DNA from 2 places in the Nocardioides marmoraquaticus genome. Region 2 is predicted to be linked to the other one. Evidence: riboswitches for the same ligand, from Rfam matches in the RefSeq annotation. Region 2 holds a riboswitch; the other holds the start of a gene.
The links. Region 2 has a riboswitch for cobalamin ahead of ACYU8I_RS16415 ((2Fe-2S) ferredoxin domain-containing protein). Riboswitches for the same ligand answer to the same signal wherever they lie in the genome.
Positions count from the first base shown of each region.

Region 1: linked by a shared signal. The riboswitch ahead of ACYU8I_RS09135 (FecCD family ABC transporter permease) and the one ahead of ACYU8I_RS16415 ((2Fe-2S) ferredoxin domain-containing protein) in region 2 are both predicted to bind cobalamin.

Region 1 covers NZ_BAAHAA010000009.1:74,771-89,708, reverse strand. Annotated here, with positions in the region: gene ACYU8I_RS09170 (DUF3105 domain-containing protein) at 1-44, opposite strand, end outside; gene ACYU8I_RS09165 (cytochrome c oxidase assembly protein) at 211-2,031, opposite strand; gene ACYU8I_RS09160 (copper resistance CopC family protein) at 2,367-3,056, opposite strand; gene ACYU8I_RS09155 (BlaI/MecI/CopY family transcriptional regulator) at 3,180-3,539, shown strand; gene ACYU8I_RS09150 (M56 family metallopeptidase) at 3,536-4,513, shown strand; gene resB (cytochrome c biogenesis protein ResB) at 4,560-6,137, shown strand; gene ccsB (c-type cytochrome biogenesis protein CcsB) at 6,206-7,183, shown strand; cobalamin riboswitch at 7,426-7,606, shown strand; partial or broken gene ACYU8I_RS09135 (FecCD family ABC transporter permease) at 7,700-8,629, shown strand; gene ACYU8I_RS09130 (alpha-amylase family glycosyl hydrolase) at 8,652-9,359, opposite strand; gene ACYU8I_RS09125 (helix-turn-helix transcriptional regulator) at 9,706-10,617, opposite strand; gene ACYU8I_RS09120 (zinc-dependent alcohol dehydrogenase family protein) at 10,788-11,804, shown strand; gene ACYU8I_RS09115 (multidrug effflux MFS transporter) at 11,878-13,149, shown strand; gene ACYU8I_RS09110 (cyclophilin-like fold protein) at 13,335-13,679, shown strand; gene ACYU8I_RS09105 (aldo/keto reductase) at 13,792-14,769, shown strand; gene ACYU8I_RS09100 ((R)-mandelonitrile lyase) at 14,809-14,938, shown strand, end outside.
Region 2 covers NZ_BAAHAA010000027.1:3,493-18,430, reverse strand. Annotated here, with positions in the region: gene ACYU8I_RS16475 (YybH family protein) at 1-288, shown strand, start outside; gene cobT (nicotinate-nucleotide--dimethylbenzimidazole phosphoribosyltransferase) at 549-1,559, shown strand; gene ACYU8I_RS16465 (adenosylcobinamide-GDP ribazoletransferase) at 1,552-2,307, shown strand; gene ACYU8I_RS16460 (cobalamin biosynthesis protein) at 2,304-3,293, shown strand; gene ACYU8I_RS16455 (hypothetical protein) at 3,483-3,872, opposite strand; gene ACYU8I_RS16450 (bifunctional adenosylcobinamide kinase/adenosylcobinamide-phosphate guanylyltransferase) at 4,022-4,546, opposite strand; gene ACYU8I_RS16445 (cobalt-precorrin-6A reductase) at 4,543-5,256, opposite strand; gene ACYU8I_RS16440 (cobyric acid synthase) at 6,131-7,507, opposite strand; gene ACYU8I_RS16435 (2'-5' RNA ligase family protein) at 7,504-8,025, opposite strand; gene ACYU8I_RS16430 (hypothetical protein) at 8,022-8,372, opposite strand; gene cobF (precorrin-6A synthase (deacetylating)) at 8,369-9,115, opposite strand; gene ACYU8I_RS16420 (cobaltochelatase subunit CobN) at 9,242-12,862, opposite strand; gene ACYU8I_RS16415 ((2Fe-2S) ferredoxin domain-containing protein) at 12,859-13,611, opposite strand; cobalamin riboswitch at 13,633-13,837, opposite strand; gene ACYU8I_RS16410 (DUF998 domain-containing protein) at 13,858-14,451, shown strand; gene ACYU8I_RS16405 (ATP-binding protein) at 14,505-14,938, opposite strand, start outside.

The sequences.
Region 1 (14,938 bases), on a different contig from region 2:
GCCCGGTCGCTGGCGCCACCGGCTTGACCGTGTCGAGACATCATCTGGTTCTCCTCAGGTGATCATTACTGGTCGAGCCGTGCCGGCCGTCAGGCCCTGGTATGGGTGTGCCGGGTCGTCGGCACGCCACCCCGCCCCGCGGCACGAGGGTGTCGGTGTTCGCTGCGGCAATGGGTCCGGCCGGTTGAGTGCCGCGGCCGCGCCGCGTGGTCAGCCTCGGTTGTCATGTCTCGACAGCGAGGTCAGGTAGGCGTTGTAGGCAGTCCGATCGGCGTCTCCGTCGCGGTCGGCTCGCCGGTCGAGTCGTCGCTGCTCACGGTGGTCCGCCTTGACCCACTGCACGATCAGTGCCGCGCCCACGATCAGCAGGGGGTAGTCGCCGAGCGCCCAGCCGATGGAGGCCCCGGTGTACTGGTCCCGGGCGAGGGTCGCTCCCCAGGTGCGCCCGAGGGCGTCGAACCAGCTCTCGGCGAGGACGGTGGTGCTGGCCATGAGGGACACGGAGTAGAACGCGTGTGCGCCGAACGTCACCATCAGCAGGAGCATCCGGTAGTGGAAGGCGGGTCGGGTTACCCCGGGGTCGATCCCGATCAACCCGGACGCAAAGAGGTAGCCCGTGATGAGGAAGTGCAGCACCATCACCACGTGGGCGGTGTGTGAGCGCAGCGACAACTCGAACAGGCCGGTGCTGTAGAACACCACGAGGCTCCCGACGAACATCGGGGCCGCGACCAAGGGGTGCGCGAGCAATCGCGCGATCCGGTGGTGGACCAGCGCGAGCAACCACTCCCGAGGGCCGCGCGTACCGTCGCGACGTCGGGGCACCGAGCGTAGGAACAACGTCACGGGGGCCGCGAGGACGAGCAAGGCGGGAACAGCGGTCGCGATGGTCATGTGCTGCACCATGTGCATGCTGAACAGGACCCGGCCGTAGACGCCGGGTGCGCCACTCGTCGCCCACACCAGCACCGCCCAGCCGGCGACCCAAGCGATCGTGCGCCCCGGGGACCAACGATCTCCTCGCTTCTGCAGCCGACGCACCTGACGTAGGTACGTCCACGTCGCCACGATCGCGACCGGTACGAAGAACGAGTCGACGCGCCAAGCAGAGAACCACCTCAGCGGTGTCAGCTCGGGTGGCAAGTCGTAGCCGAGCAGCGCCTGCGAGGCGCTGAGCACTTGTGACGCGTCCGGAGGATCAGTGCGTGCGAGCGCTACTCCTAGTGCCATGGCGAGGCACAGCAGTGCCACCTCGCCCGCGACGAGCCACGTGAATGCAGTCGTGTCGCCGGCCTCGAGGCGAGCGAGGGACCGTCGGCGGTGCCACCATCCCGCCGAGCCCAGGAGCAGCAGGAGCACCGCCTTCGCGACGAGCAGCGAGCCGTAGGCGCTGACGAGGTCTGCGGGACTCGACACACTCAGCAGGGCCGCGGCGGTCCCGGACAACGCGACCGCGATGTAGCAGGCGCCCGCGATGGGGGAGAAGTGCCGGGCAGAAGCCGCCAAGGTCGACGGTGAGCGCCGAGCGACGCACACCAGGCCGATGATCCCGCCGACCCAGACACTCATCCCCACGAGGTGGGCGAACAGCGAGTTGACGCCCCAGTCGTGGTTGAGGTCGCCGGCGGAATGGCCCACCGTGGCCAGAGGCCACAGTGCTAGCACTGCAAGTGCGACGAGCACCGCCAGACCCGTTGTACGGCGAAGCCAGATGGCACCGATCGCCACGCACGAGGCGATCGCAGCGCTGAGGAGCAGGGCACGGCCGAGCTCGAAGTCGACCGCGAACCACGCGACTTGCTGCAGTGCACCCGGTGTCGTCAACGACCAGCCGACTGCGTCGGACCAGGAGAACGCGATGAGGGCGAGGCATGTGAGGCTCCACAGCATGGCTGCCGCTGAGGCCCCAACGGTGAGCCGAGCGCGCGTGCCGGAGATGACCTCGTGCGGCTTCGACCCGAGGTTGGGGACGCAGCAGGCGGCGAGGACCAGGAACCCGAGCGTCGTCGCCGCCGCGGTGTCGCGGATCACCTGTGACACTCGCAGACCCCACGCGGTTGCGAGTCCCGCGTCCGGGAGGCCTTCGACGACGTCCGGGCGCAGGCTGCCCACCAGCCAAGCGCCGAGGATGGCGGCGACGGGAGCGAATGCGACCGCTGTCACCACCAAGACCCCGACGACGGGACGAAGAGAACCGGATCCTGGGCAGTGGTGGTCTGAGTCGGCTGACCGGGAGTCCCCACCGTTCGGTGGCCGCGGTCCGGTAGCGGTCTTGTCGGTTGGCCCGACACATGCTGGTGACCCCAAGGCATCTGGCCGTCGCGGAACGTCGGGGGAGTCGGTTCCTCGGGGGAGGCGTCTGGTCGTCACTCCGGACGTGTCCGGCCTCGCGAGATCAACGTGATGGCACCCGCCACCACGACGATCGTGATGACGCCGATGACGAGGGTCGACAGCCACGCAGGGCCTCGCTCGGAGTCCGCGACCCTGCCGGCGGGTGTCTGTTCCGGCGTATCGGTGGACTCCAGCGGCGTCGGTTCCTGAGCCCGATCCGCGGGGGGAGTCTGCCCGGCCGTAGCCGTCGGATCAGTCCCGTCAGACGCCGTCTGCGGAGCCGGGGCCACAGCGAACCGGCTGGTTCCGGTAATCGGGTGCCCGTCCTGCGACACGACCCTGAAGTCGACACGCCAGACCTTCGAGCTCTCGGCGGGTTGCAGCGCCTCGCTCGGAACCCGAGCCACGAGTCGCCCGCCCTCGACGTCGGTGACGAGCCGCGTCGGACTGCCTTCCGCTACGCGCAGGTTCACCACCACGAGCTCGGGCTGCAGAACCTCGGAGAACTCGAGGTCGATCTCGGCCGGGGCCGTAGCCAGACGGGCGCCGTCAATGGGATCGCTCCCCAAGAACGACGTGTGCGCCTGTGCCGAGCCGGCGCCGAAGGCCATCAGCGCGGTGATGATCGCTGCGCAAGCCACGACAGCCGCTGAGCGACGGTACTGTGGCCGTCGTCGACAGCTGCCGTCACCGACGGCGAGAAGCGCGGTGGTGCCGTGCATCGGTTTGTCCTCCCGGGAGCTCGATGCGCGACCGCTTCGGGGTGCGGCGGCGCAGCTGACGATATCTACTATGACCGATAGGAGTTACGGTCACGGCGCGCGGGCTGGACGAAGGAGGCGAGAGTGCGCGAACTCGGGACGCTGGAAGCGGCCGTCATGCAACGCCTGTGGGCGTGGGGTAGTGGTGTGTCCGTACGTGACGTCGTCACCGATCTGGAGCGGGATCGCGACATTGCCTACACCACCGTCATGACGGTGCTCGACAACCTGCACCGCAAAGGTCTGGTTCGTCGCGTCAAGGTGGGGCGAGCGTTCCAGTACGAAGCCGTCGAGAGCAGGGAGGCGCACGTCGCCGGCCTGCTGGAGGATGTCCTAGGCGACGCGGGGGACCGGTCGGGAACGCTCATGCGCTTCGTCGGGCGGCTCGATCCGTCCGAGCAGGCCGAGTTGCGCCGCATGCTCGACGGAGCGCCCGAACCGTGAGCAGTGCTGTCGGGAACCTGCCTGGGCTCTGGACCGCCGCCGCGCTGGTCGGACTGGCCTGGATGCTCGCAGTGTTCGCCGGTCCGCTGGCGAGGGCGCAGTGGCCGACTCGATCACCAGGCCTCGGGGTCCTCGCCTGGCAGAGCCTGAGCCTCGCGTGGGCAACCAGCGTCATCCTTGCCGGCGTCTCGTTGCTCGTGCCGCACGCCACCGCTGCGACCAGCCTGGGCGAGCTCGTACGCCTGTGCACCGACGAAGTGGTTTCGCGACTCGACGAGCCGTTCGTCCAAGTGCCGGCGCTGGCCGGTGCCGCGCTCGTCCTGGGGCTGGTTCTGCGCTTCGGGTGGCTGACCGTGCTGAGCCAGGCCCGGGCCCGGGGACGCAGGCGCCGCCAGCGCTCGACCCTGGATGCCGTCGGGTCCCCCGGCAGCGGCGGCCTGATGATCATCGAACACGAGACCCCGGCGGTTTACTGCGTGCCGGGTCGCGGCTCTCGCATCGTCGCCACCAGCGCCGCCACGGGTCTGTTGAGCCCAGAAGAACTCGACAGCGTGCTGGCTCACGAACGAGCGCACCTGCGGCTGCGGCACCATGTCGCAGTGTCGTTCGCGCAGATGCTTGCCACCACCTTCCCCTGGATGGCCAGTCTCCGGCTCGGTGCGGCCCAGGTGTCGCGCCTCGTCGAGATGCAAGCCGACGACGCAGCAGGACGCGGCGCCCGACCCCACCTGGCGCGGGCCTTGTTGTGCCTCGCTCTCGGGCCCGCCGGGGTCTTGAACGCGGGTGGTGACACCGCAGACCGCGCCCGGCGGCTGCTGCGGCCCGCCGCTCCGCTCCCGGTCTCCGCGCGTGCCGCGATCGCCTCGCTTTCGTGCGCGGTCGTCCTCGCGCCCATTTTCGTCGCTCTGCTGCCGGGCGGCGAGGGCCTCGCTCACGCCTGCTGCACGCTGCCGATCCCCTCGACGCCGGGCTGATCAGCCGAGCGCAACTACTATTTGAAGTAGTAGTACGCTCGGGTTCGTGGCCGAGCGACGATCCATCCCCGCGCTGGCCGTCTGGGGTTGGCGCTGGCTCACCACGATGCGCACCGCGGTCATCCTCCTCGCGCTCCTGGCGCTGGCCGCGATCCCGGGCTCGCTTTTCCCGCAACGCAACGTCGCGAGCGACCCCGGCGCAGTCCCGGGCTTCTACCGTGAGAACCCGACCATCGCCCCATGGCTCGATCGCCTGGGGCTCTTCGACGTCTACGCCTCGGCATGGTTCGCCGGCATCTACATCCTCTTGCTCGTTTCGATGACCGGGTGCGTCCTGCCGCGCTGCCGCACGCTGTGGCGTGAGTCGAGGGCCGAACCGCCACCGGCACCACGCACTCTCGTCGGTCCCAGAGGCGGACGTGACCTACTGGTCGAAGCCGACCAACAAACAGCCCTCGACGCCGCCCGAAGCATCCTGAGCCAGCGCCACCGACGCGTCAGGCTCCTCGGCGGCGAAGTTCGAGCCGAACGGGGGCAGATCCGAGAGATCGGCAACCTGCTGTTCCATCTCTCGCTTCTCGTGTTGCTCCTGGGCATCGCGCTTGGGAAGCTGCAAGGCTTCGAGGGACGCGTTGCCATCATCGAGGGTCAGAGCTTCGCCAACACCGTCTCCCAGTACGACGAATTCTCCCCCTCGGCCCTCACTGACATCGATGGGCTCGAACAGCTCAGCCTCACCCTCGACGAGTTCGATGCCTCCTTCTCGGGCGAGGCCGCCTCGCGTGGAGAACCCCGCAGCTTCGACGCCACCCTCGACTGGTCGACTCCCGACGGCCAGGAGGGCCGCAAGGTGGTCCGCCCGAACGCGCCGCTGGACATCAACGAGACCAAGTTCTTCTTGACCGGCCACGGCTACGCACCAGAGATCACCGTCACCGACGGCCGCGGCGATGTCGTCTTCTCCGGCCCCACCATCTTCTACCCCATCGACTCCAGCTATGCCTCGGACGGAGTCGTGAAGGTGCCCGATGCTCGACCAGAGCAGCTGGCCCTGCAAGGGCTGTTCCTCCCCACGGCCGCCCAGGAAGACGGCCAGCCCCCCGTGTCGGTCTTCCCCGCACCGGTGAACCCCCGGCTGCTGCTTACCGCCTGGTCGGGCGACCTCGGGCTGGACACCGGAGAGACCCAGAACATCTTCACCCTCGACACCAGCAACCTCACCGAGATCGGCGGCGGCAAAGACCGGACGATGCTCGCCCCCGGCCAGACCATGCAGCTCGGTGACGGGCTCGGCTCCATCCGGTTCGACGGGGTGCGTCGCTTCGCGAACTTCCAGATCGCCTACGACCCCGGCAAGGAGATCGCACTCGTCGCCGGCATCATGCTCCTCCTCGGTCTCACCATCTCGCTCACCGTCCGCCGATGGCGCGTATGGGTCCGCCTCACACCACACCCCGAGGTGTCTTCCGGTCTGGTTTCGCTAGAGATCGGAGGCCTCGCTCTGAGCAGACGACGTTCAGACGAGCACGCGATGCAGGACGAGGTCCAGCGCATCGCCTCCGCGCTGGAGTCGTCGCTCGATGTGCATCAGCCGCAGCCGTCCACCCATGGAGCAGTGACATGACTTCCAGCGCCTACGCCGTTCTCAGCGACCGGCTGGTCCTCACCGCCATCGCCGTGTTCGCCGCAGCCATGCTCGTGCTGGCGATCCACAGAGCGCGAGCGAGCAGCCTTCGTCTGCTCGTCGCGAGCGCTACCCGGTCGACGCCACGGGCAGGTCACGAGGAGGACGTCCTGGCCCGCAGTCACGGAACGCGAGCCGCCTCGGAGGACCGCACGGGGACCGGGAACGCGCTCCCTCGCAGCGCCGCTCCCACGACCCCACGCGACGACCTCTCGACCACTGACCGAACCACGCCCACGGCCACGGGCAAGCTCGATGGTGCCGGTCACGGACTGCTCGGCCTGGGTGTCGTACTCCTGCTGCTCGCCATCACGACCCGCGGCATCGCGGCCGGTCGGGTCCCGTGGAGCAACATGTATGAGTTCGCCGTCGTCGGAACCCTCACGACCGTCGCCGCGTATCTCCTCCTGGCCAGCCGGCCGAACACGCGGCCCGTACGACTCGTCGGCGTCTGGGTCGCGACCGCTGCAGCCCTCTTCCTCGGCCTAGCCATCACCGTGCTTTACACCCCAGCAGCCGGACTGATCCCGGTGCTTGACTCGGCCTGGCTCGTCATCCACGTCGCGGCAGCCATCATCGCCGGCGGCCTCTTCACCGTCGGAGCCCTCGTCTCGGTGCTGTACCTCATCAGCGTGCGCCGAGCCGCACGGACACCCGGTCGAGCCAGGGGCTGGCCGAGCGAGACCTTCGACCAGATCGCCCAAACGGCGTACACGATCGCGTTCCCCATCTGGACCTTCGCCGTGATCGCTGGTGCGATCTGGGCCGAGAACTCCTGGGGCCGCTACTGGGGCTGGGACCCCAAGGAGACCTGGGCTTTCATCACCTGGGTCCTCTATGCCGCCTACCTCCACGCCCAAGCGACCGGCGGCTGGCGAGGCAAGAAGGCGACCTGGCTCGCACTAGCCGGCTACGTCGCCTTCCTGTTCAACTTCGTCGGCGTCAACATGTGGGTGGGTGGCTTGCACTCCTACTCCGGCTTGTAGGGGCTTGATCAAGGTCGTGGCTGGTTCGCTCAGCACTGCGGTTCTGTCCGCGACGGCGCCGGGACTCGCTGGCGCCGCGTCGCAGGCAGCCAGCGGCGACTGGACTCGTCGTCGCCCGCGAGTAGGGGCTGCCGGGCGAACCGACGCGGGCCTCCCCGCGGGGTGCGGACTCGCTGCGAACGGTCCTCTTCGAAGTGTCGCAGCAGCAGCAGCCGGACAACGTTCAGCAAGCTCCCGCCGTGTAACCTCGGCGCTGAGCCAGAACACGCCGAGAGGTGTGCGGGAATCCGGGGAGAGTCCGGAGCTGACGCGCAGTGGTGAGGGTGACTGGCGAGACGTTGGACCACTGGGACTCCGGTCCTGGGAAGGTGTCTCGCCGGGTCGATCCCGAGTCCGAAGACCGGCTGGCTCGTTCCTCAGCCGCCGGCCCGCGCGCATCGGGTCCCCGACAGACGAGAGCGCCCGTTGGCCCAACCCGGCCTGGCGTCCACGCGCCTCCCCTCACCCGAGCGTCCCCTGCGAGCCCGCCGGGGCCAGCCCTGGACGCTCGGAGTCCTGCTGCTGCTGGCCATCGGCGTCTCCGTCGTCGTCTACCTCGGCCTCGGCTCCGAGCCGCTGCGCCCGGGCGGCGTGGTCGAGGTGCTGCGTGCCCGGCTGCTGTCGGGGGAGCCGGGCCCCGACCCGGTCTACGACGCCATCGTCTGGGACCTGCGTGCTCCGCGGGTGCTGCTGTCGCTCGTGGTGGGCGCCGGCCTCGCCGTGGCGGGCGCGGCCATGCAGACCCTGGTCCGCAACCCGTTGGCCGACCCCTACCTGCTGGGCGTCTCGGCCGGCGCCGGGGTCGGGGCGACCGCGGTCATCGCGCTCGGCGTGCTGGGCTCGCTGGGGGTCTGGGCGCTCTCGGCCGGTGCGCTCATCGGGGCGCTCGCGGCGACCACGCTCGTCTTCGGTGTCTCGCTCGCCCAAGGAGGGCTGACCCCGCTGCGGCTCGTGCTCACCGGGGTGGTGATGTCGTCGGCGTTCTCGTCGGTCTCGAGCTTCCTGGTCTTCGCCAGCAACGAGCCGCGGGCCACCGAGTCGGTGCTGTTCTGGCTGCTCGGCTCGCTCGCCGGTGCCTCGTGGGTCCAGCTGCTGCCACCGCTCGTCGCGGTCGCCGTCTCGATGGCGGTGCTGCTCGGCATGCACGGCTGGCTCGACGCGCTCTCGACCGGCGACGACACCGCGGCCGCCGTCGGGGTGCCGGTGCGCGGGCTGCGCGTCGGGCTCTTCGTGCTGACCTCGGCGCTCGTCGGGATCCTGGTCGCGGTCTCCGGGGGCATCGGCTTCGTCGGCCTGGTGGTGCCCCACCTCGCCCGCATCGCCGTGGGCGGAGGCCATCGCGCGGCGCTGCCCGTCGCGGCCCTTGCCGGCGCGCTCTTCCTGCTGTGGGTCGACGTCGTCGCCCGACGAAGGTGGCAGGCACCGAGGTCTAAAGCAGCGCCGAGTGTCGCTTGACCGCGTGGGCGAGCTCGAAGAGGTTTTGGTCAGCAATCCCGTGCCAGACGCCCTGCCACAGCTCGTAGGCGGTGAGGGAGTCGATGGTGGAGTCGCGCACGAACTGAGGGGCGTCACCATGGATCACCTCGCCGAGAAACCAGGCGTCGGGGTGTTGCGCGCGCACGAGCGGCAACACCTGCGCCCAGAAGGCCGGCGGAACGGCGTACGCCGCGTCGAGGCGCCATCCGTCGACACCTCGGGCCAGCCAGTGGTCCATCACGTCAGCGACCCACTCGACGACCGCTGAGGAGCCGTGGTTGAGGGCGACCAGGGAGTCGTGGCCCTCGAAGACGTTCGCTCGCACGCGGTCGCCGGGGCTCCAGCCGTCCCAGTCGACTCGGAACAGCGACGCGGTCGCGGCCGCCGGGCCCTCAGCTTCGACAAGCTGGAAGGCAGGATGAGACCGACCGACATGGTTGAAGACCCCGTCGAGGAGGACCCGCAGACCTCGTTCGTGCGCGGCCGCGACCAGGCGGTCGAAGTCGGCGTCGTCGCCGAGGCGGGGGTCGACGCGGCGGTGGTCGATCGTGTCGTACCCGTGCGTGGCCGAGGCGAAGACCGGCCCGAGCAGCAAGCCGTTGAGACCTAGGTCGAGCACGTGGTCGAGCCAGGCTTCGATCCGGCCCAGCCGGTGTACCACCGGCTCGTCGGGGCCGCCGAGCGGCGAGTCGCCGGCGGCGGGTCGGATCGGGGCGCCGACTGCTCCGAGCGGATAGACGTGCCATCACATCACGTGGTCGGTCCACGACGGCATCAGTAATCTCCTTGGGGGAGCGGAAGGACAGTTGACGCAGCCAGAGAACCACGTCGTTCCGGAGGGGAACACTGCAGCGAAGCAGTGGCTGGGCCTTCGCTACTCAGATCTGCTGACGTCCACCACGACGCTCAGCGCCGGTCATGGATCGCCACGCTGAGCGCCGCCACACCGCGAACCAGTGCTCGTCAGGTCACGCGGGTCCGGCACACGCGCCAGGTGTCACCGGGCATCATCCACGGGAATGCGCCTCGCCTTTACCGGAGGCTAGAACAGCGCCGGCGGTCGCAGCCCAGGAGGCGAGAAGCGCGAAGCGTTCTTCAGAGTCGGTGCTCGGCTCGGGGGTGTAGACGGTGACCACGAGCGAGCGGTCGCGTCGGGTCGAGACGTCCATGGTGTGGTAGTTGAGCTCCATCGGTCCCACGGCGGGGTGGTGGAACGTCTTCGCGCCGGCGTGGTGGAGACGGACGTCGTGGCTTACCCAGCGGGTGCGGAACTCCTCGCTGATCGTGGAGAGCTCGCCGACGAGGGTCCGGAGGCGGCGGTCGTCGGGGACGCGGCCGGCCTCCGTGCGGAGGATCGCCGCAGTGACGTCGGCGGCTCCGGCCCAGTCGGGGTAGTAGGCGTCGGCGCTGGGGTCGAGGAACTGGTAGCGGGCGATGTTGGGGTTCGCGTTGTCAGGCTGTCCGTCGTAGATGGGCGAGTAGAGCGCGCGGCCGAGCGGGTTGACGGCCATGAGGTCGAGCCGGCCGTTGCACACGATGGCGGCCGAGCCGTGCATGGAGTCGATCATCCAGCGCACGGGCTCGGGCACCGTGGTCTGCCGCTTGGCTGCGGTGCGCTTCGGGCGCGCGGCGCGGGCGAGGTCGAAGAGGTAGGCGTGCTCGGCGTCGGAGAGTCGAAGTGCGGTGGCGACGGCGTCGAGAACGTCCTCGGAGACGCCGGTGATGTGGCCCTTCTCGAGCCTGGTGTACCACTCGGTGCTGACGCCGGCCAGGACGGCGACCTCTTCGCGGCGCAGGCCCGGCACCCGGCGACGGTTGCCGGCGGGCAGGCCGACGTCGGCCGGGGTGAGACGGGCGCGACGCGTCGCGAGGAAGTCGCGGATGTCGGCGCGGCTGTCGGCGTTGGGGTCCTGCGTCATGCCCTCAGCGTAGGCGCGCGAACGCGCTGAGCCAGGTGGCGTTTGTACCCCCATAAACGCGACCTGTTGCGCACACGTGAGGCGCGTTTGCATGGGTGTCGTGCCGGTCGGTCTTGACCGGCGAATGCCACCGACCACGCCGCCCACGAGGCGGGAGCAGGAGCCCACCCATGCGCGCCACCATCCTCCACGGCCCCGGAGACGTCCGCGTCGAGGACCGTGACCGACCCACCATCCTCAAGCCGACCGACGCGATCGTCCGGCTCTCGGCCGCGTGCGTCTGCGGCTCCGACCTGTGGCCCTACCGCGGGGTCGATGCCACCACGGACTCCGTGCCGATGGGCCACGAGTACGTGGGCATTGTCGAGGAGGTCGGCTCGGAGGTCCGCGAGGTCGAGGTCGGACAGTTCGTCGTCGGCTCCTTCTTCGCCTCCGACAACGTCTGCGACATCTGCCGGTCTGGATATCAGTCGTCCTGCGTGCACCGCGAGCTCGTCGGCGGGGCCCAGGCCGAGCTCATGCGGGTCCCGCTCGCTGATGGCACCCTCGTCGCCACCCCCGAGATGCCTGACGCCGACCTGGTCCCGAGCCTGCTCGCGGCGTCCGACGTGCTCGGTACCGGCTGGTTCGGCGCAGTCGCAGCCCAGGCCGGACCCGGCAAGACCGTGGCCGTTGTCGGCGACGGCGCGGTCGGCCTCCTCGGGGTGCTCGCCGCCAAGCAGCTCGGTGCCGAGCGCATCATCGCGATGTCACGCCACGAGTCGCGCCAGCGGCTCGCGCGCGAATTCGGCGCCACCGACATCGTGGCTGAACGCGGCACCGAAGGCGTGGCCCGCGTCAAGGAGCTGACCAACGGTCTCGGAGCCCACTCGGTCATCGAGGCCGTCGGCACGCAGGAGTCGATGCTGCAGGCCATCGAGTCGACCCGTCCCGGGGGCCACGTCGGCTACGTCGGCGTCTCCCACGACGTCACGCTGCCGGGGGAGCAGCTGTTCTTCTCGCACGTCCACCTCCATGGTGGGCCCGCTCCCGTGCGCGACTACCTCCCCCACCTGATCGACCTGATCCTGAGCCGGCAGCTCGAGCCGGGGAAGGTCTTCGACCTCGAGCTCGGGCTCGAGGACGCCGCGGAGGGCTACCGCGCGATGGACGAGCGCCGCGCCATCAAGACCCTGTTGCGGCCCTGACGCACCGATCCCACCACCCGCCCCGCCCACCGTCGGGCGGGTGGACACCCGCCCGCCCCCTTTTGGAGCACCTATGACCACCACCGTTGACGCACCCACCGGAGCGCCGGTCGACGAACGGCCCCATGGAGTCGTCACCGCGAGCTCCCCGATGGCGCTCGTGCTGTGCGCCCTGACCATCTTCGGGCCCATCTCGATGGACCTGTACCTCCCGGTTCTCCCCGCGCTCACCGCTGACCTCGGGGCCACGACGTCGGCGGCCCAGCTGACGGTGACCGCCTGCCTGATCGGTCTCGCGCTCGGCCAGCTCGTGGCCGGTCCGCTGTCGGACCGGTTCGGTCGACGCCGCCCACTCCTGATCGGGGTGGCCGCCTTCGTCGTGGCGTCGCTGCTGTGCGCCGTCGCCCCGACGGTGACGGCTCTCGTCGTGGCGCGCTTCGTGCAGGGCCTTGCCGGCGCGGTCGGGATCGTGATCGCGCAGGCCGCCGGTCGTGACCTCTACACCGGCAGCCGGCTGTTGCGCTACTACGGCCGGTTGACCGTCCTCGGTGGTCTCGCTGCCGTCGTCGGGCCCGTCGTCGGTGGGCAGCTGGCGAGGGTCACCGATTGGCGCGGCACGTTCGTCTTCCTCGCATTGCTGGGCCTGGTGCTTCTCGTGGCCAGCGCTGCGCTGCTCCGCGAGACCCTTCCCGAGTCCCGGCGCCGCGGCGGTGGGGTCGTCGAGAGCGTCTCCTCCATGGGCCACCTGCTGCGTGACCGCAAGCTCGTCGCAGCCGTCCTCGTGACGGGCCTGAGCAACGCCGCCCTGTTCGCCTACTTGAGCGGCGCGACCTTCGTGCTCCAGGACATCTACGGCCTGACACCGCAGGGCTATTCCTACGCGTTCGCACTCAACTCCGCGGGCTTCATGGTCTTCGGCTTCCTCGGATCACGAGTGGCTGACCTCTGGTCCGTGCGCGGGACGCTCGTGGTCGGCCTCGCCCTGGTGCTCATCGGCTCCGTCGGCGTCCTCGCCACCGCCCTCGGCGACCTACCGCTCGCCGCCATGGTGGTCTCGCTCTTCCTCCTCGTCAGTGGCGTTGCGACGAGCACCCCACCCGCCACGACGCTGGCCCTGGAGGACCACCCGGAACAGGCGGGCGCAGCCGCAGCCCTCCTCGGCTCGGCCCGCTTCGCCTTCGGCGGCGTCACCGCGCCCGTCGTCGGGATCGCGGGAGCCGCCACTGCGGTCCCGCTCGGCGTCGTCGTCACCGTCGCCGCGGTTCTCGCTGGCGCCGCCTGCCTGCTGCTCCCGCGCACGAGCACCCGCGCGGCCACACGCGAGGTCATCGGGGCCGCCGCGTGAGCAGGTATCTGGTCCTCGCCGCCCTTGGCCCGCTGGTCGCGGCGTGCGCGACCTCTGGTTCGTCGTACGACGCGGCACCCTCCACTGCTCGCAACGGCCCTGACCGCATCCGACCCACGACGTCGTCCGGGCAGCCGGACGCGGCCGCTGCGGCCGCCGTCCGCACCCGAGTGCGGTTTACGACCGTGGACGGAACGGTCACCGTCGCGCTCGACGAGAACCCGACCGCGCGCGACCTGATCGACCGGCTGCCGCTGACGGTCGACTTCGAGGACTTTCACACCTCGGAGAAGATCAGCTACCTCGACGCGCCGCTGACCACCGAGGGCTCTGGCGGCAGCGCCCCTGGCCCCGGTGACCTCATCTACTACGTCCCGTGGGGCAACCTCGCCGTCTTCTACGACGGCAGCGTGCCTCACTCCGACGACACCATCCCGCTCGGTCGTGTCGTCGACGGCGCCGAGAACGTCGCCAGCCTCGACCGCGGCCCCGTGACCATCGAGCGAGTCGCTCAGAAGGGGAATCGATGAAGATCACCGCCCTCGGCACTGCCGACGTCGACATCGCCGTCCTCCGGGCCTGACTCAGCGACCGCCCAGACCACCATTCGACGTCCCGACCCATCCAGAACGGATCCCCGCCATGCAGTACACCCACCTCGGCCGCAGCGGCTTGAAGGTCTCCCGCATCGCCCTCGGCACCATGAACTTCGGCGACGCCACCGACGAGCAGGCCAGCCACGCGATCCTCGACCTCGCCGTCGACAGCGGCATCAATCTCATCGACACCGCCGACGTCTACGGCGGGCCGCAGTCGCCCGACATGGAGCAGGGTTACGGCACCTCCGAGGAGATCATCGGGCGGTGGCTGGCCACGTCGGGTCGGCGTGACGACGTGGTCCTCGCGACCAAGGCCTACCAGCCGATGGGGCTGGGCCCCAACGACCGCCACCTGTCGGCGTACCACCTGCGCCGCGCCTGCGAGGCGAGCCTACGCCGGCTGCAGACCGACCACATCGACCTTTACCAGATGCACCACGTCGACCGCGGAACGCCGTGGGAGGAGGTCTGGCAGGCGATGGAGCAGCTGCAGCGGGAGGGCAAGATCACCTACGTCGGCAGCAGCAACTTCGCCGGTTGGGACGTGGCCACCGCGCAGTCGGTCGCGACCCACCGCGGTGCGCTGGGCCTGGTCTCCGAGCAGAGCCTCTACAACCTCACCAACCGCGCGATCGAGCAGGAGCTCGTACCTGCCCTGGAGTACCACGGCCTTGGCCTGCTGCCCTGGAGCCCGCTGGCCATGGGCGTCCTCGCCGGCAAGCGACCAAACGAAGAGACGGTGCGGCGTGCTGCGATGAGCGAGCAGTTCGACACTCTCGCCGACCAGCTCTCCGCCTACAGCGGCCTGTGCGCCGACCTCGGTCACAGCGAGGCCGCAGTCGCCCAGGCGTGGCTGCTGCACCAGCCGGTCGTCTCCTCTGTGATCGCCGGCTCCCGCACCGCCCAGCACCTCCAGGACGCGATCGACACCCTCGACGTCGACCTCAACCAGTCGACGCTCGACGAGCTCGACCGCATCTGGCCCGGACCTGGGCGCGCCCCCGAGTCCTACGCCTGGTGAGCACCATCAACTACTGCTTCCTGAGGGGAAGACATCAACATGCAGATCACCCGCAGCAGCGCCGAAACCGTGAAGGGGCCAGCAGGCTGGTTCACCGGTGACGTCTACATCGACGCCGTCGCCGCCGCACCCTCGCCGTCGCGGGTCTCAGCCAACCTCGTCCACTTCA
Region 2 (14,938 bases):
TTCGACGTGCCGCCGCCGGAGCGCGGCGTGCGCGGACTGGCGGCGTACGCCGAGACGTGGCCGCCGTTCTTCGCCTGGCAGGCCTCGGGAGCCGACTTCGAGGTCGAGGAGCTGCACGTCGACGCGGGCCAGGACGTCGCCGTGGCGTGGGCGCTGCTGCGCTGCGGCACGGCGGAGGAGCACCGGCAGCAGCCCGACCGCCGCCTGCGGCTGACGCTCGGGCTGCGTCGCCGGGAGGGCCGGTGGGTGGTGCGGCACGAGCACCACTCCTTCACCCACGGCTCGTGATCCGGACGACTGCCCGGCCCACCGGCGCGATCGGTGCAGACGTGACGACACCGGTGCCCTAGGGTGCGGAGCGCAGGCCGCGCAAGCCGGTGGGTCCGGCACGGTCGCGCCACTGTGACGCCGCCTCCTCGGGACCGGGGTGGTCGGCGGAGTCAGACACGACGGCCCGCACCCCCACCCCCACGAGCAGGGACGCTGCATCCCTGAGGAGGCACCATGTCGTCGTCGTTCGCCGCCCGGCGCCGGCCGGGCACCAGCCTGTGAGGGCGCCCGACGGCGAGGTGGCCCGCGCCGCCTCCGAGCGCCTCGCCGGGCTCGCCGTGCCGGCCGGGGCGCTCGGCCGGCTCGGAGACCTCGCCACCTGGCTGGCTGCGTGCCAGGGACAGGTGCCGCCGGTCGCGCCTCGTCGGGTGCGGCTGGCGATCTTCGCCGGCGACCACGGCGTCGCCGCGCACGGCGTCAGCGCCTACCCCCCGGCCATCACCCAGGCCATGGTCGGCACGTTCCTGGCCGGACGCGCCGGGGTCAACGCGCTGGCCCGTGCCCACGACGTCACCGTGCGCGTGGTCGACGTGGCCGTCGACAGCGACGCCGCCGGGCCGCTGAAGGTGCGCCGCGGGTCCGGCGCCATCCACCTCGAGGACGCGCTCACCCCCGACGAGACCCGCCGCGCCGTCGACGTCGGCCGCCAGGTCGCCGAGGAGGAGGTCGCCGCCGGCGCAGACCTGCTGCTGTCCGGTGACATGGGCATCGGCAACACCACGCCCGCCGCCGCCCTGGTCGCCGCCGGCCTCGGTCTCCCGGCCAGCGAGGTGGTCGGTCGCGGCACCGGCGTCGACGACGCCGGCCTCGCCCGCAAGACCGAGGTGGTCGACGCCGCGCTGCGTCGGGCCGGCGACCGGGTCGCCGACCCCGTCGAGACCCTCACCGCGCTGGGCAGCGCCGACCTGGCCGCGGCCACCGGCTACCTGCTGACCGCGGCACGGCTCGGCGTGCCCGTCCTGCTCGACGGGCTCATGGCCGTCGCCTGCGCGCTCACCGCCGACCGGATCGAGCCGGGCGTGGCCGCGTGGTGCGCGGCAGGCCACCGGTCCACCGAGCCCGCCCAGTCGCTGGCTCTCGACAAGCTCGGCCTGGTGCCGCTGCTCGACCTCGACCTCAGGCTGGGCGAGGGCAGCGGGGCGGTCGCGGCCGTGCCGCTGGTGCGCGCCGCCGCGGCGCTGCTCACCGAGGTCGCCCTCCTCGCGGAGCTCCTGCCACCGGATGCGTGACGGCTGGCGCCTGGCGCTGGGCATGCTGACGGCCGTCCGCGTCGGCATGCCCTCGCGCGTCGACCGCGAGGTGGCCCGCGACGCCATGCTGCTGGCACCGCTGGCCGTCGCGCCGCTCGGGGTCGGGGTGGTCGTGGTCGGTCTCGTCGGCCTCGCCCTCGGCCTCGCGCCGCTGGTGGTCGGCCTGCTGGCCGTCGCCGTGCTCGCGCTCGGCACCCGCGCCTTCCACCTCGACGGGCTCTCCGACACCGCCGACGGGCTGACCGCCTCGCTCGACCGCGACCGCGCGCTCGCCGCCATGCACACCGCCACCTCGGGCCCCGCCGGCGGCGCCGCCGTGGTGCTGGTGCTCGGCGTGCAGGCGGCCTCCCTCTCCACGCTGGTCGGCACCTGGCGCGGCGTGGTGACGGCCGGCGTGGTGGTGTGCCTGTCGCGCTTCGCGTTGTGGCTGGCCTGCCGCGAGGGAGTCCCGGCCGCACAGGACGGCGGCCTGGGGTCGACGTACGCCGGCACGGTGCCGACCGGCCTCGCCGTCGCCGGCTGGCTCGTCGTCGCGCTCGTGCTCACCCGGCTCGTGACCTGGGACGGCGGCGACTGGTGGCGCGGCCTGCTCGCGGCCGCTCTCGGAGCGCTGGTCGTGCTGCTGCTCGTACGCCGCGCCGTGGCCCGCATCGGCGGCACCAACGGCGACGTCTACGGCGCGAGCATCGAGCTGTGCCTGGCCGCTCTCCTGGTCGGGCTCGCATGAGCCGCTCCCGCGCGCTCGGGCTGCTCCTCGGGGCCGGGCTCGACCGGCTCCTGGGCGACCCCGCCCGCTGGCACCCGGTGGCCGGCTTCGGGCGGGTCGCCCTCGCGCTCGAGCGGCGGCTGCACCCGCCCGGTCGCCACCGCACGCCGCCACCCGCGGCCACGCTCCGCCGCCGCGGCGTGCTCCACGTGGCGGTGCTCGTCGGCGGCACGACCGCGGCCGGGGTGCTCGCCGAGCGTGCGGCCGCGCGCCAGCCGGCGGCCCACCTCGTCGTCACGGCCGCCGCGACCTGGGCGGTGCTCGGCGGCACCTCGCTGGAGCGGGAGGCCCATGCGGTGGCGGAGCTGCTCGAGGGCGACGACCTCGCCGCCGCCCGGCAGCGACTGACGCACCTCGTCGGCCGCGACCCGAGTCGGCTCGACGCCGACGAGGTCGCCCGGGCCGTCGTCGAGTCCGTCGCCGAGAACACCTCCGACGCCGTCGTCGCCCCGCTCGTGCTCGGCGCCGTGCTCGGGGTGCCCGGCCTGGTCGGGCACCGTGCCGCCAACACGCTCGACGCGATGGTCGGCCACCGCAGCGAGCGGTACGCCGACTTCGGCTGGGCCGCCGCGCGCCTCGACGACCTGCTCGCCCTGCCCGGGTCGCGGCTGAGCGCGCTGCTCGCGGTCGTGCTCGGGCGCGACCCACGCGCCGCCTGGCACGCCTGGCGCCGCGACGCCCCGGGCCACCCCTCCCCCAACGCCGGACCGGTCGAGGCGGCGTTCGCCGGCGCGCTCGGGGTGCGGCTCGGGGGCCGCAACACCTACGGCGACCGGGTCGAGGAGCGCCACCGGCTCGGCGACGGACGCCCGCCCCGCGTGCCCGACGTACGCCGTGCCACCGCGCTCGCCCGCCGCCCCGACGCGGGCGCGGTGCTCGTGGCCGCACTGGCGGCAGGCGTCAGGTGCGGTCGCGGCACGCGACGCGGCGCCGCCCGCCCGGACTGAGGGCTCCCCGCGGCGCCCGACCACTGTCCAGGGGCCCGGTCGGCAGCCGCGTCCGCAGGCTCGCACCGGGGCGCGCGTCGTCGGCCTCACCCGGCCGGCAGCTGCTGAGGGTCTCCGCCGGCGTCGCAGCACGAGGTCGGCGTTCCCGACGCACGGGACCGTGGTGCCGGGCGGCGTACGGGTTCTGCGTCAGGCCCGACGGGCGGCGACGAAGGAGCGGATGCCGATCACGAGGTAGGCGACGAGCAGCACGAAGGTGACGGTGCCGCTGACGACGGCGAGCGGCCGGTCGCTGTCGCCGGAGAACAGCTCACCCAGGCCGAGCACGTTGGGGATGGTGCCGAGGACGCCGACCAGGGCCACCACGAGGGCGGCGTGGATGCCGATCTTGGGCTTGCGGGCGCCGACGATGCCGCACACCACCAGGACAACGCCGAGCACCGAGGGGATGAAGGCGGTCAGGCTGCGGGAGTCGGACAGCAGGTAGCCGAGCACGCCCACGACGACGAGGACCGCGCCCACGATCACGGTGGTGCGGGGGACGTTGGTGGTGGACGCGGTGGTGACGGGGGTGCTCACGACGGGCTCCTGGGTCGGGCGGACGGACGTGGCGAACCTACCGACCGCGCGCGCCCTCGCCACGCGGCGCGCGCGTGAGGTCGCCCACCCCGTCGCGCCCGGGCGCGACCCGGGACACCGCTCAGCCGCCGTTGCCGGGTCGGCAGGCGCTAGAGACGCAGCACCCGTCCGGCCACGACGAGGTGCACCTCGTCGCACGCGGTGGCCACGCGCTGGTTGACGGTGCCGAGCAGGTCGCGGAAGAGCCGACCGGAGCGGTGCGACGGCACCACGCCCAGACCGACCTCGTTGGTCACCAGGACGACCGGGCCGGTCGCCGCGTCGAGGGCCCCGACGGCGTCGTCGAGCAGGGCTCCGACGTGGGCGTGCACCTGCTCCGACGGAGCCTCCCACAGCGCGGCCGCGTCGACGACCGCCGAGAGCCAGGTGCCGAGGCAGTCGACGATCACCGGCCCGGGCGTCGACAGCGCAGCGGCGAGGTCGCGGCTCTCGAGCGTCGTCCAGGCGGCGGGGCGACGCTCGCGGTGGGCCGCGACGCGCTCGGCCCAGTCGGGGTCGGGGTCCTCGGCGGTGGTCGGACCCGGGGCGACGTACGTCGCGGGCTGCTCGCCCAGGAGGGTCTCGGCGTGACGCGACTTGCCGGAGCGCACGCCGCCGGTGACGAGGACCTTCACCGCTGCATCCTGACCCACGCGGCCGCCTCGGCGACGGTCGCCACCGTGGTGGTGCCCTCCGGGGCGGTGGGGCGGGCCACCACGACGACGGGCAGGCCGAGCCCGGCCGCGGCCTCGAGCTTGGCCCGGGTCAGCGCTCCGCCGGAGTCCTTGGTCACGAGCACGTCGACGCCGTGGCGCTGCATCAGCGACCGCTCGCCGGCCACGTCGTACGGCCCCCGGTCGCGCAGCAGCGTCCACGGCGGCGGGAGCGGGTGCTCCGGCGGGTCGACGACCCGCACGAGCGCAGCGGTCTCGGCGAGCGGGCCTATGAAGTCGCAGAGCGACTGCCGGCCGATGGTGAGGAACGGCCGCTCCCCCAGGTCGGCTGCGAGCCGGGCCGCCGCGGCGTGGTCGGCCACCGGGCGCCAGTCGCCGACCGGCTCCCAACCGGGTCGCTGCAGCCGGAGCAGTCGGTCGCGCGGCACCGCCCTGGCGGCGTGGTCGGAGATGGTCGCGGCGAACGGGTGGGTCGCGTCGACCACGAGGTCGTGCGCCGCCGCCTCGCGCGCCAGCCCCTCGACCCCGCCGAACCCCCCGATCCGCACCTCGCCCACCGGCAGCGCCGGGTCCTTCACCCGCCCCGCCAGCGACGTCACCACCTCGACACCCTTGTCGGCCAGGACTCGCGCCAGCGCCCTCGCCTCCCCCGTGCCCCCCAGCACCAGCACCCTCACGAGCGGACCACCCCCGCTGCCCGAGGTGCGGGCGCAGCGAGCCCACCCGCGCCCTGAGGTGCGAGCGCAGCGAGCCCCACCGCTCCCTGAGGTGCGAGCGCAGCGAGCCCACCCGCTCCCTGAGGTGCGAGCGCAGCGAGCCCCACCGCTCCCTGAGGTGCGAGCGCAGCGAGCCACGAAGGGCGCCCCCTCGTGACGCCCCGCTCGTCCCTCGCGGGCCTCCTCGGGGACCGGCGCTCCATCCCCGCTCCCTGAGGTGCGAGCGCAGCGAGCCCCACCGCTCCCTGAGGTGCGAGCGCAGCGAACCCACCCGCTCCCTGAGGTGCGAGCGCAGCCAGCCCACCCGCTCCCTGAGGTGCGAGCGCAGCGAGCCACGAAGGGCGCCCCCTCGTGACACCCCGCTCGTCCCTCGCGGGCCTCCTCGGGGACCGGCGCTCCACCCCCGCCCCCTGAGGTGCCAGCGCAGCGAGCCCACCCGCCCCCTGAGGTGCGAGCGCAGCGAGCCCCACCGCTCCCTGAGGTGCGAGCGAAGCGAGCCACGAAGGGCGCCCCCTCGTGACACCCCGCTCGTCCCTCGCGGGCCTCCTCGGGGACCGGCGCTCCACCCCCGCCCCCTGAGGTGCGAGCGCAGCGAGCCCACCCGCTCCCTGAGGTGCGAGCGCAGCGAGCCACGAAGGGCGCCCCCTCGTGACACCCCGCTCGTCCCTCGCGGGCCTCCTCGGGGACCGGCACTCCACCCCCGCTCCCTGAGGTGCGAGCGCAGCGAGCCCACCCGCTCCCTGAGGTGCGAGCGCAGCGAGCCACGAAGGGCGGCCCCTCGCGAGCCTCCTCCGGGAGCGGGTCGTGACGCGGAAGACCTGCACGGCGATCACCGCACGCCTTCCCGGGCCAGCGACAGCAAGCCGTCGACGTCGAGGTGCTCCTCGACGAGGTCGCCGAGCAGCTCGAGGCGGGCCTCGCGCGCGGCAGGGAAGGAGGCCTCGGAGGCGACGCCGAGGGCGCGGCGCAGGTAGGCATCGCGGTGGGCGTCGTCCTCGAGCGCGCCGTGGACCATCGTGCCGGTGACCGGCCCCGCCTCCCGCGCCCCGGTGACGCGCCCGTGGTGGATCTCGTAGCCCGCAGGCTCGTGCAGCCGCAGCACCTTGTCAGGGGTGAACTCGGTGTGCAGGTCGAGCAGGCCGAGGCCCTCGACCGTGGTCGGCGGGCCCTCGATGCCGTGGGGGTCGGCGACGGTGCCACCGAGCATCTGGCAGCCGCCGCAGATGCCCAGCACCGGCCGCCCGGCGCGGGCGTGGGCGACGACGACCTCGTCGAGCCCGCGCTCGCGCAGCCACGCGAGGTCGCTGATGGTCGCCCGGGTGCCGGGCAGCACCACGAGGTCGGCGTCGGCCAGCGCACGAGGAGTGGAGGCGAAGTAGACGTCGAGCGCGGGCTCGAGCCCCAGCGCGTCGACGTCGGTGAAGTTGGAGATCCGCGGCAGCCGCACCACCGCGACCCGCACCCGCCCGGACCGCGCCCGGCGACCCTCGAGGTCGAGCGCGTCCTCGCTGTCGAGCCACAGGTCGGGCCGCCACGGCAGCACGCCCCACACGGGCCGCCCGGTGCGGGCGGCGATCTCGTCGAGGCCCGGCTGCAGCAGCCCGCGGTCGCCGCGGAACTTGTTGACCACCCAGCCCGCGACCAGCCGCTGGTCGGCCTCGTCGAGCAGCATCAGGGTGCCGTGGAACGCCGCGAAGACCCCGCCGCGGTCGATGTCGCCGACCACCACGGTCGGCAGCTGCGCGTGCTGGGCGAGACCCATGTTGACGTAGTCGCTGTTGCGCAGGTTGATCTCGGCGGGGCTCCCCGCGCCCTCGGCGACGACCACGTCGAAGCGCGAGGCGAGGTCGTCGTACGCCGCCCACGCGGCCTCGGCGAGGTGGCGCCGGCCGGTGGCGAAGTCGGTGGCGCTCACCGATCCGCCGGGCCGCCCCATCAGCACCACGTGGCTGCGGTGGTCGCTGCCGGGCTTGAGCAGCACCGGGTTCATCGCGGTCTCGGGCTCGGCGCGCGCCGCCAGCGCCTGCACCCACTGGGCGCGGCCGATCTCGTCACCGTCGCGGGTGACCATGGAGTTGTTGGACATGTTCTGCGCCTTGTACGGCGCGACGCGCACCCCGCGTCGGGCCAGCGCCCGGCACAGGCCGGTGGTGACCACGCTCTTGCCGGCGTCGGAGGTGGTGCCGGCGACCAGCAGCCCGCTCACGACTCACCGCCCCCGAGCGGCCAGCGGTGCAGCAGCCGGCACCCGTCGGCCTCCCACCACTGCAGGTCGACGTGCTCGACCCGCAGCCGCAGCGGCAGCAGGCCGGCGAGCTGCTCGCGCTGCTCGTCGGCGTCGACGTCCTCGCCCTGCGTGCCGAGCGACAGGTGCGGCACGGGGTCGTCGAAGGCGCCCTCGTACGGCGCCAGGTCGGGGAACGCCGCGACCAGGGCGACCGTGAGCGCCATGAACGCGGCGCTCGGCTCCGCGACCAGCCCGACCGTGCCGCCGGGGAACACCGTCACCTCCTGGAGCACCGCCTCGAACGGGTCGTGCTGGGCGACGACGCGGGCGACCGCCGCGAGATCGGTGTCGGCGGGGTGCTCGCGCCACGGGTCGAGCAGGGTGACGTGGGCGTGGTGGAAGCCAGGGCCCGCGTCGCGGAAGGACGCGGAGGTCAGCGCGCGGACGTGGTCGTCGAGCCCCGGGACCCCGATCGCGAGCGTCGACTGCCCGCTCACGCGAGCCGCCCGCCTCGGGTGCGCCTCATCCGGTGCGGCTCGAGCGAGCGGGGCAGCGGCCCGCCCTCGGTGATCCAGCCGACCAGCTCGTCGGTGGTGCCCTCGGCGAGGACCCCGCCGAGCCAGGTGTCGGTCGGGCGACGGCCACGCGAGAAGTCGCGCACCAGCACCACGTTGCTGCGGTCGCACTCGTCGAGGCACTCCACGACGCGCACGCGGACGCCGTCGACGTCGCCGCAGGCGAGCAGCGCCTCGCGCTGGGCGTCGTGGTCGGTGCGGGGGTGCTTCTTCGTCGTGCCGCAGCAGCAGTCGCGGCAGACCAGCACGTCGCGCTCGGGCAGCGTCACGCGGGAGCCCCCTCGTGTCGTCGCAGCAGGTAGAGGTCCATCACCCAGCCGGCCTCGGCCTCGGCCCCGGCGCGCGCCTCATCGAGCTGGTCGCGCACGTCGCCGACCCGGCCGGTGACCAGCCGCTCGCCGGTCGCACCGAGGTTGGCGCCCCACCAGATGGTCCAGTCGTCGAGGCCGTCGAGGTGGACACCGCTGGTGAGCATGACGACCAGGTTGCGCTGGCCCTCGGCGACCGCGTCGGCCTGGCGTCGCTGGGTCGTCAAGTGCACCGGTCGGCCGACCTCGTGCAGCACGACGCCGTGGCGCGCGGCCAGCAGCTGGGGTGCGCTGATGCCCGCGACGACCCGCACCGTCGCGTCGAGGTCTGCGGCGATCCGGTCGACGACGCGGATCGTCGAGTCGTAGAGCGCGGGGTCGCCCCACACCAGGAACGCCGGGTCGCCCTCGCGCCCCGCGACGGCCGCGGCCCAGGCGCGGGCGCGGGCGTCGTGCCAGTCGAGCACGGCACCGTCGTAGCCCGCGGTGTCGCGGTGGTCGGACCGGTCGCGCGGCGGGTCGTCGACCTCGACGACCTCGAGCCCGTGCGCGGCGGCGAGGTCGCGTCGTACGGCCAGCAGCGGGTCGTCGTCACGCTTGCGCGCCGCGACGACGTACGCCGCCCCGCGCAGCGCCGCCGCCGCCTCGGGTGTCACGTGCTGCGGCCCCATCCCCACGCCGACGACGTGGATGGTGCGGGTCATGCCGCGTCCGACCGGAGGTCCCGGGCGAGGACCTCGAGACCCCCGCACCCGACGACGGCGCGCACCTCACCGGGTCTCGAGGCTCGGGCCTGGCGCCACTCGCACCTCGACCAGCGATGGCGCACCTCAGCGGTCCTCGAGGTCACCCTCGAGCTCCAGGTAGACGGCCTGCATCTGGGCGAGCAGGTCGGGGTCGGGCGACTCCCACAGGCCGCGCTCGACGGCCTCGTGGAGCTTCTCGACGATCCCGCGGAGGGCCCAGGGGTTGGCGTCCTTCATGAACTGCTGGTTGGTCTCGTCGAGCACGTACTCCTGCGCGAGCGAGGCGTACATCCAGTCGTGCACCACGCCCGCGGTGGCGTCGAACCCGAAGAGGTAGTCGACGGTCGCCGCGAGCTCGAAGGCGCCCTTGTAGCCGTGGCGCTGCATGGCGCCGATCCAGCGCGGGTTGACCACGCGGGAGCGGAAGACGCGGTTGGTCTCTTCCTGCAGGGTGCGGGTGCGCACGGCGTCGGGCGAGGTCGAGTCGCCGACGTACGCCTGGGGCGAGCTGCCGGTGAGCGCGCGCACCGTGGCGACCATGCCGCCGTGGTACTGGAAGTAGTCGTCGGAGTCGGCGATGTCGTGCTCGCGGGTGTCGACGTTCTTCGCGGCCACCTTGATGCGCCGGTAGTTGGCGCGCATGTCGTCGGCGGCCGGACGGCCGTCGAGGTCGCGGCCGTAGGCGAAGCCACCCCACTGCGTGTAGACCTCGGCGAGGTCCTGGTCGTCGCGCCAGGTGCCGGACTCGACGACCTGCAGGATGCCGGCGCCGTAGGAGCCCGGCTTGCTGCCGAAGACGCGCGTGGTCGCACGCCGCTCGTCGCCGTGCTCGGCGAGGTCGGCCTGGGCGTGGGCCCGGACGTAGTTCTGGTCGAGCGGCTCCTCGAGGGAGGCCACCATGCGCACGGCGTCGTCGAGCATCGCCACGACGTGCGGGAACGCGTCGCGGAAGAAGCCGGAGATGCGCACGGTGACGTCGATGCGCGGGCGGCCGAGCTCGTCGAGCGGCACGACCTTGACCTCGTGGATGCGGCGCGAGGCCTCGTCCCACTCGGGGCGCACGCCGAGCAGCGCGAGCACCTCGGCGACGTCGTCACCGCTGGTGCGCATCGCGCTGGTGCCCCACACCGACAGGCCGACGGACGACGGGTAGTCGCCGGTCTCGTCGACGTACTTGGCGACCAGCGACTCCGCCATCGCCTGGCCCGTCTGCCAGGCCAGTCGGGACGGAACGGCGCGGGGGTCGACGGTGTAGAAGTTGCGGCCGGTCGGCAGCACGTTGACCAGGCCGCGCAGCGGCGAGCCCGACGGGCCGGCCGGCACGAAGCCACCCCCGAGGGCGTGCAGCACCATGTCGAGCTCGCGGTCGGTGCCGGCGAGGCGGGGCACGACCTCGGTCGCGGCGAAGCGCAGCACCTGCTGCACGACGGGGTCGTCGTGCAGGCCGGGGACGGCGTCGACCGACCAGTCGGCCGCCTCCATCCGCTCGACGAGCGACGTGGCCTGCGCCTCGATCTCGTCGATGGCGCCGAGCTGCTCGGCACCCTCCTTGAGCCCGAGCGCCGTGCGGAGCCCCGGCACGGCGTGCTGCTGGCCGCCCCAGACCTGCTGTGCGCGCAGGATCGCGAGCACCAGGTTGACCCGCGCCTCGCCGGTCGGCGCGCCGCCGAGCACGTGCAGGCCGTCGCGGATCTGGGCGTCCTTGATCTCGCAGAGCCACCCGTCGACGTGCATGATGAAGTCGTCGAAGTCGTCGTCGTCGGGCTGCTCGTCGAGCCCGAGGTCGCGGTGCATCTCGGCGGCGTGCATGAGCTGCCAGATCTCGCCGCGGATGGCCGGCAGCTTGGCCGGGTCCATCGAGGCGATGTTGGCGTGCTCGTCGAGCAGCTGCTCGAGCCGCGCGATGTCGCCGTAGGTCTCGGCGCGCGCCATCGGCGGGATCAGGTGGTCGACGATGGTGGCGTGGGCGCGGCGCTTGGCCTGCGCGCCCTCCCCCGGGTCGTTGACGAGGAACGGGTAGACCAGCGGCAGGTCGGCGATGGTCTGGTCGGTGGCGCAGCTGGCCGACAGCGCGGCGTTCTTGCCCGGCAGCCACTCCATCGAGCCGTGCTTGCCCAGGTGCACCACGGCGTGGGCGCCGAAGCCGCCGTCGGCCTCCGGGGCACGCAACCAGCGGTACGCCGCGAGGTAGTGGTGGGTGACCGCGAGGTCGGGGTCGTGGTAGATCGCGACGGGGTTCTCGCCGAAGCCCCGCGGCGGCTGGATCAGCAGCACGACGTTGCCGGCCTGGATGGTGGCGAGCACGATCTCGCCCGCGTCGTTGACGAAGAGCGTGCCGGGCGCCGGGCCCCACGCCTCCTCGATGTCGCCGCGGAGGTCGGCGGGCAGGTCGGCGGTCCACGCGGCGTACTGCTCGCCCGTGATGCGCACGTGGGCGTCGGTGAGCTGGGCGTTGGTCAGCCACTCCTCGTCCTGGCCGCCCGCGTCGATCAGGGCGTGGATGAGGGTGTTGCCGGCTTCGGTCTCGTCGTCGAGGTCGAGGCCGGGGATGGCGCCGGGACCGCCGAGGTCGTAACCGGCGTCGCGCATCTTCCGCAGCAGCCGGATGGTGCTCGCCGGGGTGTCGAGGCCGACGGCGTTGCCGACCCGCGAGTGCTTGGTGGGGTACGCCGACAGCATCAGCGCGACCTTGCGGTCAGCCGGGGCGATGTGGCGCAACCGGGCGTGGTTGACGGCGATGCGCGCGACGCGGTCGCAGCGCTCGGGGTCGGCGACGTAGCGCGGCAGGCCGTCCTCGTCGACCTCCTTGAACGAGAACGGCGCGGTGATGATGCGGCCGTCGAACTCCGGGATCGCGATCTGGGTGGCCGAGTCGAGCGGCGTCACGCCGTCGTCGTTGGCCTCCCACTCCGCGCGGCTGCTGGTCAGCGAGAGCGCCTGCAGGACGGGGATGTCGAGGGCGGCGATGCGCTCGACGTCCCACGCGTCGTCGTCGCCGCCGGCGCTCACCCCGGCCGGCGTGCTGCCGCCCGCCGCCAGCACCGTCACGACGAGCGCGTCGAGCGTGCGGAAGGCGTCGAAGAGCTCGTCGGGGGCCGAGCGCAGCGAGCCCGCGAAGACCGGTACGCCGACCGCCTCGCCCGTCGCCGTCACCGCCCGGGCCAGGTCGTGGGCGAACGCGCTGTTGCCCGACGCCTCGTGGGCCCGGTAGTAGAGGACGCCGACGCGCGGCATGGCCGTGGTCTCGACAGGCTCGACCGACGAGGACGCGACCACCGCCGGCTCGTGCATCCCCCACTGCGGCACGGCGACGGGCGCCTCGAAGCCCTCGCCGGTCAGCAGCACGGTGTCGGAGAGGAAGGCGTGCAGCTGGGCGAGGTTGGCGGGGCCGCCCTCGGCCAGGTAGCGGTGGGCCTCGGCAGCGACCCCGATCGGCACGCTGGAGAGCTCCATCAGCTCGGCGCTCGGCTGCTGCTCGCCGCCGAGGACGACCATCGGCATCCCGGTCGCCTTGATGCGGGCGAAGCCGGAGCAGAGGTCCTCCGCGCCACCGAGGACGCGGCCGACCACGAGGTCGCAGTCCTCGATCGTGGCCGCCATCGACTGGTGGCCGGGGCGACCGGGGTTGGCCCAGACGTAGTCGGCTCCCGAGGCCCGCGCGGAGAGCAGGTCGGTGTCGGAGGTGGAGAGCAGCGCGATCTTCACGTGAGGGCCTTCCGGTGGCGGGGCAGCTGGAGGTCGGTGGGCGGTCGGTGCCCGACCAGGTGCTCGGTGGCGATGCGTCGTACGGCGTCGGGGGTCACGGCGCCATACCAGGTGTCGTCGGGCTGCACCGCGACCACGGGGGCGTGGTTGCAGGGGAACAGGCAGGCGGTGTGGGTGAGCAGCACGTCGTCGTCGCCCTGCCCGAGCCGCACCAGCTCGAGCACGAGCGCCTCGGCGACGGTCTCGGCGCCCCTCGCGGTGCAGCGCGGGCCGCGGCAGAGCAGCACCTGGTGGGCATGGGTCGGCACGTCCTCCCAGGCGGCCGAGACCATCGGCGCCTCGCGGCCGTCGAGCGGGCGGAGCAGTGCCCCGGCGGCGCCAGGAGGACTCGAGACGATCGCGCGGAGCACGTCGGCGTCCTCGACGAGTGCGGGCGCGACGGCGACCTCGGGCCGTCGACCCTCGCGCTCGCGCCACCAGTGGCCGGCCACGCGTCGCAGCCAGCTCGCCCCGGGCGCGAGGCGCGCCTGCGAGACCCCGACGACGTCGACCGGGTCGTCGGAGTCGTCGGCCAGGCGGTCGAGCACCCTGCGCAGCGAGGGGTCGCCGACCTGCAGGTGCGCGACGTGGGCGTCGTACGGCGCGGCGAGCGCACGCAGCGTCGTGTCGTCGGCCGCCTCGCGCGCCGACATCCCGACGAGCAGCAACCGCCGCCCGTCACGGGTCGCCCCGTCCAATACCTGCTCCAAGCCCTCGTGGATGTCTTCACCCCGGGTGGGGTCGCCGTGGCCGGTCTCCTGGCTTCCGTGTCACCACCCGGCGACCGACCTTCCCGGGCTGGCACCCAGTGGCCCCACTTGCGTGGCACTGCCCGGTCTCCCGGACAGCGGGGGTCGCCGCGCTCGACGGCTACAGTGGCGAGGGCCGCGCCGGACTCTGACCGGCTTCCCGTGCACCACGGCACCAGGAACCTAACACCCGCGGAGGACACCTCGGTGACGCGCACGCGCGAGCGGTTGCTGGGGGTCGCGCTGCTGCTCACCGTGACGTCGCTGGCGGTGCAGCCCGTGGTCGCGGCGGCGGTCACGACGCCGTACTCCTGGACCCGCGACGCCATCTCCGACCTCGGCGTCGTCCGCTGCGACGCCGCCCTCTGCTCGCCCTGGTGGCCGGTCTTCAGCGTCGGGCTGCTCGTCGGTGGGGCGGCGATGGTCGCCGTCGGCGTGCTGGTGCGTCGGTACGCCGCTGCGGCGGTGCTGCTCGTCCTGGCCGGGCTCTCGACGGCCGCGGTCGGGCTCGTGCCGCTCGACGTCGACCGGCCGCTGCACCTGCTGGTCGCGACCCCGCTGTTCCCGGCGCAGAACCTCGCGGTGCTGCTCCTGGGCCTCCGCCTCGCCGGGACGTCGCGGGCCGGCCTCGTGGCCGCCGGGGTCGTCGGGCTGCTGGGCTCGCTCGCGGTGGTGGCCCCGCTCGGGGTGCCGTTCGGGGTCGCCGAGCGCCTCGGCGCCTACCCCGCCGTGATCGCCCTCGCGGCCCTCGGCCTCAGCGTGCTCCACCGCGGCCTGCCCACCCGCCTGGCAGCTCCCTGAGGAGGTCGCTCGACGACCGTCTCGAGGGGCCGGCCCACGGCGGACCGCAGGGGTCAGGTCACGGCGGCCGGGCTGCGCGGGAGCCGCACGATGACGCGGGTTCCCGCCCCGGGGGCGCTCTGTAGCGTCACCTCGCCGTGGTGGGCCGTGACGATGTCGCGCACCAGGCTGAGCCCGACGCCGATGCCGGGCACCGCGGCGTCGTGGGCCGTGCGCCCCCGCCAGAACCGGTCGAACGCCTGCTCCGCCTCTCCCGCCGTCATCCCGACGCCGTCGTCGGCGACCGTGACCACCACGTCCGACGCGGTGCCGTCGACCCGCACCTGCACCCGACCGCCGGGGCCGGCGTGCTTGACGGCGTTGGAGAGCAGGTTGTCGAGGACCTGGGTGACGCGGTGCTCGTCGACGACGGCGCGCTGCGGCTCGCCGGCATCGATCTCGACCCGGTGGCCCGCGTCGGCGGCGAGCACCTCGAAGCCCGACACCA